3 regions of the Modestobacter sp. URMC 112 genome follow, and region 3 is predicted to be linked to each of the others. Evidence: predicted binding sites of a transcription regulator. Region 3 holds the regulator's gene; each other region holds the start of a gene.
The links. The regulator LexA, encoded in region 3, represses DNA repair genes until DNA is damaged. The targets are predictions, from matches to a motif close to TCGAACANNTGTTCGA.
Positions count from the first base shown of each region.

Region 1: the regulator LexA is predicted to act here: its motif matches at 1,244-1,259, upstream of ACWIX6_RS07580 (DUF222 domain-containing protein).
Region 2: the regulator LexA is predicted to act here: its motif matches at 2,122-2,137, upstream of ACWIX6_RS10765 (DUF222 domain-containing protein).

Region 1 covers NZ_CP199957.1:1,592,304-1,595,573, forward strand. The annotation lists gene ACWIX6_RS07575 (GmrSD restriction endonuclease domain-containing protein) at 1-1,132, shown strand, start outside; gene ACWIX6_RS07580 (DUF222 domain-containing protein) at 1,278-2,480, shown strand; gene ACWIX6_RS07585 (hypothetical protein) at 2,823-3,270, shown strand, end outside.
Region 2 covers NZ_CP199957.1:2,292,319-2,295,588, reverse strand. The annotation lists gene ACWIX6_RS10775 (NAD(P)-dependent alcohol dehydrogenase) at 1-223, shown strand, start outside; gene ACWIX6_RS10770 (SixA phosphatase family protein) at 355-861, shown strand; gene ACWIX6_RS10765 (DUF222 domain-containing protein) at 892-2,103, opposite strand; gene ACWIX6_RS10760 (isocitrate/isopropylmalate dehydrogenase family protein) at 2,240-3,270, opposite strand, start outside.
Region 3 covers NZ_CP199957.1:1,417,918-1,421,187, reverse strand. The annotation lists gene nrdR (transcriptional regulator NrdR) at 1-363, opposite strand, end outside; gene ACWIX6_RS06775 (LysM peptidoglycan-binding domain-containing protein) at 910-1,275, opposite strand; gene lexA (transcriptional repressor LexA) at 1,720-2,505, shown strand; gene ACWIX6_RS06765 (hypothetical protein) at 2,633-3,270, opposite strand, start outside.

The DNA of each region.
Region 1 (3,270 bases), 170 kb from region 3:
CCTCGTCGGCGGCGCCACGCTGCCGGCGACCGAGCCGGCCTCCGCCGGGTCGACCGCCGCCGTGGCGAGCGCCGGCGGAAAGGCCAAGGCCGCCGTCGACCCGGAGGCCGCCACAGCTGCCGCCGAGGCGGCTCTGGCCGAGGTCGAGACGCGGGAGGTGGCCAGCACCTCGTCGAGCGCTGCCACCGGCCTGCTCGGCGACGCGGCCGCCACCACGGCCGTGCAGGCGGCCCAGCCCACCAGCGCGCTGGCCGCCCTCGCCGCCGTCGAGGTGAAGGGCCGCGCGCCGAAGACCGGTTACGACCGCGACCTGTTCGGCTCGCCCTGGACCGACGTCGACCGCAACGGCTGCGACACCCGCAACGACGTCCTCGCCCGCGACCTGACCGCCGAGACCTTCAAGCCCGGCACCCGCAACTGCGTCGTGCTCACCGGCTCCCTCGCCGACCCCTACTCCGGCACAGCCATCGCCTTCCAGCGCGGCCAGGAGACCAGCGACGACGTCCAGATCGACCACGTGGTCGCGCTGTCCAACAGCTGGCAGACCGGCGCGCAGGGCTGGGACGCCACCAAGCGGACCGCCTTCGCCAACGACCCGCTCAACCTGCTCGCCGTCGACGGCCCGCTGAACATGCAGAAGGGGGACGGCGACGCCGCCACCTGGCTGCCTCCGAACAAGGGCTACCGCTGCGCCTACGTGGCGCGACAGGTCGCGGTGAAGGTCTCCTACGGGCTGTGGGCGACGCAGGCCGAGCGCAACGCCATGGCCACGGTGCTCAGCACCTGCCCGGCCGAGCCGCTGCCCGGTGGTGTCGTCGCCGACGTCCCTGCCCCGGCTCCTGCGCCCGCCCCTGCTCCCGCCGCTGCCCCGGCTCCTGCTCCCGCCCCCAGGCCTGCGCCGCAGCCGGCACCGCAGCCCGCGCCCGCCGTCGTCGTCCCGGCGCCCGCGCCTGCCCCGGCTCCTGCGCCGGCTCCTGCCCCGGCTCCTGCCCCGGCTCCTGCGCCCGCTCCGGTCGCCTCGTACGCCAACTGCGACGCGGTCCGGGCTGCGGGAGCCGCTCCCATCTACGCCGGTGACCCCGGGTTCCAGCCGAAGTTCGACCGCGACAACGACGGTGTCGGCTGCGAGTGAGGGGGCTGACGACGGCGGTGCGTGGCGTCCCGTATGCGCTCGTAGTGAGTCCCTGTTTGCCGCTCTGAGCTGCAGCTTCACCTTGTGACGATCCCGGGGCCGCGCTAGACTTCGAACATCAGTTCGAAGAGCCGCGGGAGGTGTCATGGGCGAGCTGACCTCGGTCCTGGATGCCTTCGCCGCTGACGACCTCAAGCCGATGTTCGGCCCGCAGCTCCTGGACCGGACCGCGGAGCTGCTGGAGGCACGGAACCGGATCGACGCCGAGCTGCTCCGCACGGTGCGGGAGTGCGAGCTGACCCAGGCCGCTGAGCACGACGGGCTGAAGACGATGCAGTCCTGGCTGCGCGGGCACGGCCGGCTCTCCTCGGGCACCGCGTCGCGGATCGTGCACTCGGGCCGGGCGCTGGAGCACCTGCCGGCGGTGGCTGCGGCGTTCGCCGCCGGGGAGGTGACCGCCGAGGCGGTGGCGGTGATCGCGGTGATCGCGGCGCCGGACAAACTGGCCGCGGCCGCTGACCGGGGCGTGGACGTCGCGGCGATCGAGGCCGAGCTCGCCGAGGCTGCTGCCGTGGCGCCGCACGACCAGCTGCAGGGAGTGGTGAAGGCCTATCTGGCCGCGCTGGACCCCGACGGGCCTGAGCCCGACCCGACCGAGGGGAGGCGGCTGAGCATCGCCAAGCACGCCGACGGCGTCACCGGCCGCTTCGACCTCGACGTCGTGGGTGGGGAGAAGCTGCAGGCCGCGCTGGAGTCGATCGTGCAGGCCAACCGCCCCGACGGCGACACCCGGAACCGGTCCCAGCAACTCGCCGACGCCCTGGTGCAGCTGTGCGACAACCAGCTGGCCAGCGGCAACCTCCCGTTCCTCCGCACGGTGAAGCCGCACGTCATCGTCACCATCGACGTCGAGGACCTGGTCGACACCGCCACGACCGGGCCGGGCGCGGCCACCACCGGGTTCGGGGCACAGATCTCCGCCGCCCGGGTCCGCTGGCTGGCTTGCGACGCCACCATCTCCCGGATGGTGATGAGCCCCGACGGGCTGCCGCTGGACGTCGGCCGCGAGAAGAGGGTCGTCCCGGCGCACATCCGCCGCGCGGTCGAACGCCGCGACCGGCACTGCGTCTTCGCCGGCTGCGCCGCCCCCACTCACTGGTGCGACGTCCATCATCTCCGCGAGTGGGTGGCCGATCAGGGCGAGACCAGCCTCGACAACTCGGCCCTGCTCTGCGAACGCCACCACACCAAGGTCCACCACGGCTTCCGGGTCCAACGACCACCCGACGGCCGATGGCGCACCTACCGCCCCGACGGCACGCAGATCCTCATCGGCCCACGCTGGTAGCTCCGGGCAGCGACGGGGCCGGGGACTCCGTGCGCGCAGTCAGCGGCGCGTCCGGTCCTACGGTCCCCGCGACCGGGTCGCCACCGGGTGTTCCGCTGCCGCTCGTCGACCGCGGCCAGGATCACGCCCGGAGCAGGTCCGGCGCCTGAGACAGGACGTCCCCGTCGCCAACCACCTTGCGCGTGAGCCAGTGGGCCAGCAACATCCCGACGCCACCGGGCTCTGAAGCCGAGGAGCGCCGCATTGGCACCTGGGAGGACGGGGATGGCTGAGACACCTGGCACCTGGCACGACTCCGACCCGACGCGGAGAGTCGCCTGGCACGTGGCAGTAGCTGCTTGGGTGCAGGCCACTGAAGCCATCCTCGAGGAGGTCGCAGCGACCTACGGCGGCTCGATCACGTACGACCAGCTCGCCCAGCAGCTGTTCGACAGGACCGGCTACCGGACCCGGATGATGCTGGGCCACTGGATCGGCCAGGTGCTCGGACCCGTGCAGGAAGCCACGCTCACCGACGGCAAGCCCCCACTGTCATCACTGGTCGTGCGGGTGGGGACCGGTGGCGTGGGTGACGGATACAGCAACCACGAGCATCCCGAGGGCTTCGTGTCGTTCGTCGAGCGGCAGCATGCCGCCGCCGTCGACCGGCTCACCTGCTACCGCACCTACTGCGACCATGTCCCGGCGGACGCGGCACCGCAGATGACGCCGCTCTACATCGCCAAGCAGACGTCGTCCCACATCCCCAGACAGACACCCCGGCAGAAGCCCGCCCCAACTCCTCCACGGA
Region 2 (3,270 bases), 870 kb from region 3:
CGGCGGCGAGCTGCGGATCCCGACGCTGGACTTCGTCGCCGGCGAGAAGAACATCGTCGGCAACATCGTCGGCACCTACACCGACCTGGCCGAGCTGATGGTGCTCGCGCAGGCCGGCAAGGTCACCCTGCACACCCAGCAGTACCCGCTGGACCGGGCCGTGGACGCGCTCCGCGACCTCGACGCCGGCAAGGTCCGCGGCCGCGCGATCCTCGTCCCCTGACCACAGCGGGGTGCCCCGCCCGGCCGGGTGGGGCACCCCGCTGCCGGTCGCGACGTCGACCTTTCGACACGGCGACCCGTCGACACGGCGACGCCGCGGTCCCGGCTGCGCACCGGTGACAGGATCCGTGGGTGGAACCGCGCCGGCTCGTGCTCGTCCGTCACGCCCAGGCCGCCGACGCCCCCGTCGACGCGGACCGGCCGCTGACCGGTCTCGGGTCCCGGCGCGCCGCGGCGATCGGCACGTGGCTCGAGCAGTCGGGGCTGGTGCCCGACCACGTCGTCGTCTCCCCGGCCCGGCGCGCCGGACAGACCTGGGAGCAGGCGAGCCGCGAGCTCCCGCAGAGCCCGCAGCCGACCGTCGACGGACGCGTCTACGACAACACCGTCGAGGCGGTGCTCGCAGCCGTCCACGACGTCCCCGACGAGGTGGGGACACTGGTGGTCGTCGGCCACAACCCGTCGATCGGGGAGCTGGCCATGGCCCTGGACGACGGTTCCGGCGACCCGGTCGCCCGGCGCGAGGTGGGAGCCGGGTTCCCCACCGGCGGCGTGGCGGTCTTCACCCTCAGCACGCCTTTCGACGCCGCCGAGCCGGCCACGGCACGGCTGGACCAATTCACGGTGCCGGGCGCCTGACTTCCCGCCGGGCACGGCACAGCTCGGTGGTCAGAGCCGTGGGCCGATGACGATCTGCGTGCCGTCGGGGCGGTAGGTGCGCCATCGGCTGCCTGGTGGTGCGGTGTCGTCGCGTTGGACGCGGAAGCCGTGGTGGACCTTGGTGTGGTGGCGTTCGCAGAGCAGGGCTGAGTTGTCGAGGCTGGTCTCGCCCTGGTCGGCGACCCATTCGCGGAGATGGTGGACGTCGCACCAGTGGGTGGGGGCTGAGCAGCCGGCGAAGACGCAGTGCCGGTCCCGGCGTTCGACCGCCCGGCGGATGTGCGGTGGGACGACCCGCTTCTCCCGTCCCACGTCCAGCGGCAGCCCGTCGGGGCTCATCACCATCCGGGAGATCGTGGCGTCGCAGGCCAGCCAGCGGGCGCGAGCGGCGGAGAGGGTGGCGCCGAAGCCGGTGGTCGCCGCCCCGGGCCCGGTGGCGGGGTCGACCAGGTCCTCGAGCGGGATGGTGACGATCACCTGCGGCTTCACCGTCCGCAAGAAGGGCAGCTTCCCGGACGCCAGCTGGTTGTCGCACAGCTGGACCAGGGCGTCGGCCTGCTGCTGGGCGCGGGTGCGGGTGTCGCCGTCGGGGCGGTTGGCCTGCACGATCGACTCGAGCGCGGCCTGCAGCTTCTCCCCACCTATGACGTCGAGGTCGAAGCGGCCGGAAACGCCGTCGGCGTGCTTGGCGATGCTCAGCCGCCGTCCCTCGGTGGGGTCAGGCTCGGGTCCGTCGGGGTCCAGCGCGGCCAGGTAGGTCTTGACCATCCCCTGCAGCTCGTCGTGCGACGCCACGGCGGCGACCTCAGCGAGGTCGGCTTCGATGGCCGCGACGTCCACCCCGCTGTCGGCGGCCGCGGCCAGCCGGTCGGGGGTGACGATGGGAGCGATCACCGCCACTGCCTCGGCGGTCACCTCCCCCGCGGCGAACGCAGTAGCCACGGCGGGCAGGTGCTCCAGCGCCCGCCCGCAGCGCACGATCCGCGACGCCGCCGGCTGTGACAGCCGCCCGTGCCCGCGCAGCCAGGACAGCATCGTCTTCAGCCCGTCGTGCTCCGGTGCCTGGGTGAGCTCGCACTCCCGGACGGCACGGGCCACCTCCGCTGCCAACTTGTTCTGGGCGATCAGCAGCTCACCGAGCCGGTCCAGCAACTGAGGACCGAACATCGGCTTCAGGTCGTCAGCGGCCAGGGAGTCCAGGATCGAGGTCAACTCGCCCATGACACCTCCCACAGCGCTTCGAACGGGTGTTCGAAGTCTACCGCTGCGAGCGACTCAGGACAACCTGAAAGCCCAGCTCAGGCCCGGTATGGCCTGCATCGCCGGCGGCCCCGCGGACCGGTCGCGGCCCCACCACTCAGGAGGCGGCCTCGGTGACGTGCCGCACCACCGCATCGGTGAACTCGGTCGTGGACGCGGAGCCGCCCAGGTCCCGGGTGCTGACGCCGCCGCGCACGGCTGCACGCACCCCGGCCTCCAGGCGGACCGCGGCGTCGGCAGCCCGCGCGTCGCCGTGCCGCGTGCCGAGCCAGTCGAGCAGCATGCCCGCCGAGAGCATCATCGCTACCGGGTTCGCCAGGTCCTTGCCGGCGATGTCCGGAGCGGACCCGTGGGAGGCCTGCGCCATGCACCGGTCGTCCGAGGCGTTGATCGACGGGGCGATGCCCAGCGAGCCGGCCAGTTCGCCGGCCATGTCGGACAGGATGTCGCCGAACATGTTCTCGGCGACGACGACGTCGAAGTCCGCCGCCCGGCGGAGCAGGTGCACGGTCATCGCGTCGATGTGGAGGTCGTCCACCTGCACGTCCGGGTACCCCTCGGCGACCTCGAGGCAGACCCGCTTGAACAGCCCGGAACTCAGCTGCAGCACGTTCGCCTTGTGCACGATCGTCACCCGGTTCCGCCGCCGGCGGGCCAGGTCGAACGCGGTCCGCGCGATCCGCTCGACCGCGGGCCGGGTGAACACGCCCAGGCAGATCGCCACGTCGGCCGACGGCATGAACTCACCCGTGCCGGCGAAGGTGTTGCGGTCGGCGTAGAAGCCCTCGGTGTTCTCCCGGGCGATCACCAGGTCGGTGTCCGGCGCGATCGCCGTGCCGCCCTCGAAGCCCCGCGCGGGCCGGATGTTCGCGTACAGGTCGAAGTGCTTGCGGATGGCGCCGCTCGGGTTGAGCTGCGACCGGAACGGCTCGGGGTAACCGGCGCTGTCGTGCGGGCCGAGCAGCCAGCCGTCGAGCCCGCCGAGCGCCTCCAGCGTGGCCGGCGGGATGGCGCTGCCGTGCTCCTCGATGGCCGAGGCGCCGAGCGGCAGCTCGCTCCACTCCAACGGCGCGCCGCCGGCGGCGGCGAGGGCGGCGTCGACGACGCGCACGGAGGCGGGGACGATCT
Region 3 (3,270 bases):
GTAGGCCACCTCGTCCAGCTCACGCAGCGGGCGGAGGATCGCCAGGCCCACCTCGTGGCTCGGGACCTCGGCCGAGCCGGTGGCCCGGACGGCGTCCTCGACGCGCTGGGCGAGCAGGGCCAGCTGGTCCTCCCCGACCGGCCGGCCCTGGCAGGCCCGGCGGACACCCGCGACGACCTTGGCGCGGTCGAACGGCTCGCTCACCCCGCTGCGCTTGACGACCGCGAGGACTGCCTCCTCGACGGTGGTGAACCGCCGACCGCAGCCGGGGCAGGCGCGCCGGCGCCGCGTGGTCGAGCCCTCGTCGGTCTCCCGGGAGTCGACGACCCGGCTGTCCGGGTTGTGACAGAAGGGGCAACGCATGCGCCGTGCACCTCCTCTCCGACGTGTCGCGACCGGTGGGACGACGGCTTCCTGCACCGCCGCCCCCGCCGGGTCCCCGCAGCCGCCCTGTGGACCCACCCGGGGACATCCGGTGGACGTCCAGGGGAGAACGTGGGGATCGGCTGTGGATGCCCTACATCCGTGTAACTACTAGATGTTGTGGTTGGACCGTACGTCCACCCCTATAGGTGTGCAAGCGCTGCAGGGCGTGTCGTCTTCCCGGCCGACCCGGCCGACCGATCCACCCCTCCCGTCACAGGCCTGGGACGAGCCGGGACAGCGGCGCCACGGCGCTCCGTGGCAGGTGGGGGCGGCCATGGAGCCCCACCGACCCGCCGGCGGCCGGGCCGACCGGGGGGACGAGTCGACGGGACCCGGGTCGACACGGGACGGCGCTGCAGTACGACTCGTCGGCGGAGGTCGGTCGACCCGCCGACGAGGCCCGCCGGCGGACCCGGCAGTACCGGACGACCCGGCGCTGCGGGGAGGGGCAGGCGAACCCGCGGCCCGGCGGAGCCGCAGGACTCAGGGCAGCTGCAGCAGCTGGCCCGGCACGATCCCCACGCCGTCCAGGTCGTTCACCTCGACGATGGCGTCCACGACGGCCCGGCGGTCCTCCTCCGGCGCCACGTCCCCGGCGATCGACCACAGGGTGTCCCCGGACCGCACCACGACGCTGCTGTCCCCCACGGGCTGGAGCCCTCCCGGACTCCCGCCGACCACGGCGGTGGCCGCGAGCGCGACGGCGATCCCGGCGGCCACGGACAGCGCGGCCACCACCCGGCGGCCTCGTCGGGTCAGTCGCAGCGGGGCCAGGCCGCGGGCCGGCCCGGGGGCGCCGACCCGGCGCGCGGGCGCGACCCCGACCCGACCGGCCCGGGCAGCGGTCACTCCGCCCGGCAGCGGCGCCGGCCCCGCGGGGCGGAGCCCGGCAGCCCGCCCGGGCGCCGAACCCGGCGCACGGACCCCCGCCGCCCGCCTGGCCTCCGCTGACGGGACCGCCCGGCTGCGCGCCGCCGAGATCGGCACCACGGCCGCCCGCGGCGCCGCCCCGGCAACCCGTCGGCGCCCCCCGGACCCGCGCCGGACGACCGGTCGGTCACTGAGCTGCACACTCGCCATCGGACCCGCTCCTCGCATCCCGGCACCGCTGACGTGGTCGAACGCGTGTTCGACCGGGGTGCCGACCGATGTCTACCGCAGGACGCCGACGGATCCACCGCGACACGGGTCTGCTTCGAACAAGTGTTTGAAACGGGCCGTCGGAGGCGCTACTGTCCGTGTCGATCAAGGGTGCGCGGACGACGTGCCCGGACAACCGGGCGAGGGGGACACATGGCGGTCGACAACGGGACACCCGGCGGCTCGGCGGGCACGTCCCGGCGCAAGCGGGCGGGCCAGCAGACCGCGGGGGACGACGGGGGCACCGTGCGCGAGTTCCCGGACCGGGGTGAGTCCGGCGACGGGCTGACGCAGCGCCAGCGCCGGGTGCTCGAGGTCATCCGCGACTCCATCGAGCGGCGCGGCTACCCGCCCTCGGTACGGGAGATCGGCGAGGCCGTCGGGCTGTCGTCCGCCTCCTCGGTCGCCCACCAGCTCTCGGTCCTGCAGCGCAAGGGCTGGCTGCGCCGCGACCCCAACCGACCGCGGGCGCTCGACGTCCGGCTCCCGGGCGAGGTCCCGGGCGACGCACCGGCCGTCGGCACCGCTGCGGCAGCGGCCGGCACGGACGAGGCCCCGGCGCCGGTCCCGACCTACGTGCCGATGGTGGGCCGGATCGCCGCCGGTGGGCCGGTGCTCGCCGAGCAGGCGGTCGAGGACGTCTTCCCGCTCCCCCGCGAGCTGGTCGGCGACGGCACGCTCTTCATGCTGAAGGTGACCGGTGACTCCATGGTGGAGGCCGCCATCTGCGACGGCGACTGGGTGGTGGTGCGCCAGCAGCCGACCGCGGAGAACGGCGAGATCGTCGCGGCCATGATCGACGGCGAGGCGACCGTGAAGACCTACAAGCGCCGCGACGGCCACGTCTGGCTGCTGCCGCACAACCCCGCGTACGAGCCCATCCCGGGCGACGACGCCACCGTGCTCGGTCGGGTCGTCACCGTGCTGCGCCGCCTCTGACCCGCGTCCGGTCCGGCCTGCCCACCCCTCGGTGCGGGCCGGACCGGACGGCGGGTGCCGACCGGCACCGCAGTTGAGGACGGGGCACGGACGAGGCGGTGGGGCGGCACAGGTCCCGGCGGGTGGGTCAGCCGAACCGGCGCAGCCGGCCCCAGATCCACACCACGACGGTCGCGACCAGTGCGGCGATGACGCCGGCCACCACGGCCGACACCTCGGTGGGCGCCGGGGTAACCGCCACCGCCCCGGCCGCCGGGTCGCTCGCGCCGGCCGGGGCGACCGGGACCGCCGCCGCGTCGAAGGGCACCGCGGTCACCGCCGACGGCAGTCCCTCGCCGGCGACCAGCAGGCCGCGGCTGTCGGCGTCGAAGCTGATCGCCTCCCCTTGGGGAGCCTCGGGCAGCGCGACCCGGACCGGAGCCCCTTGGAGGGCCCCGACGACGTCGGAGTCGGCCAGCGGCCAGACGTAGGCGTCGGTGTAGGTGCGCAGCGCCAGCCGCTGCCCGTCCGCCGAGACCGCTCCCCCGGTGACCATCAGCTGGCCGGCCCGGCCGACCGGTCCGCCCGGTGTGCCGGTGAGGGTGAAGCCGAGGTCGGCGACCTTGGCCATCGGCAGCGTCGCCCCGTCGGCGAGCGGTGTCTCCGGCCGGTAGACACCGCTGGCGCCCAGCACCTCCTTGGTCACCAGGTACGGCGTCCCGTCCGGCGCCAGCAGCAGCGCCTCGGCGTCGTGCGGCCCGTCGGGGTAGGTCAGCCGGGTGATGG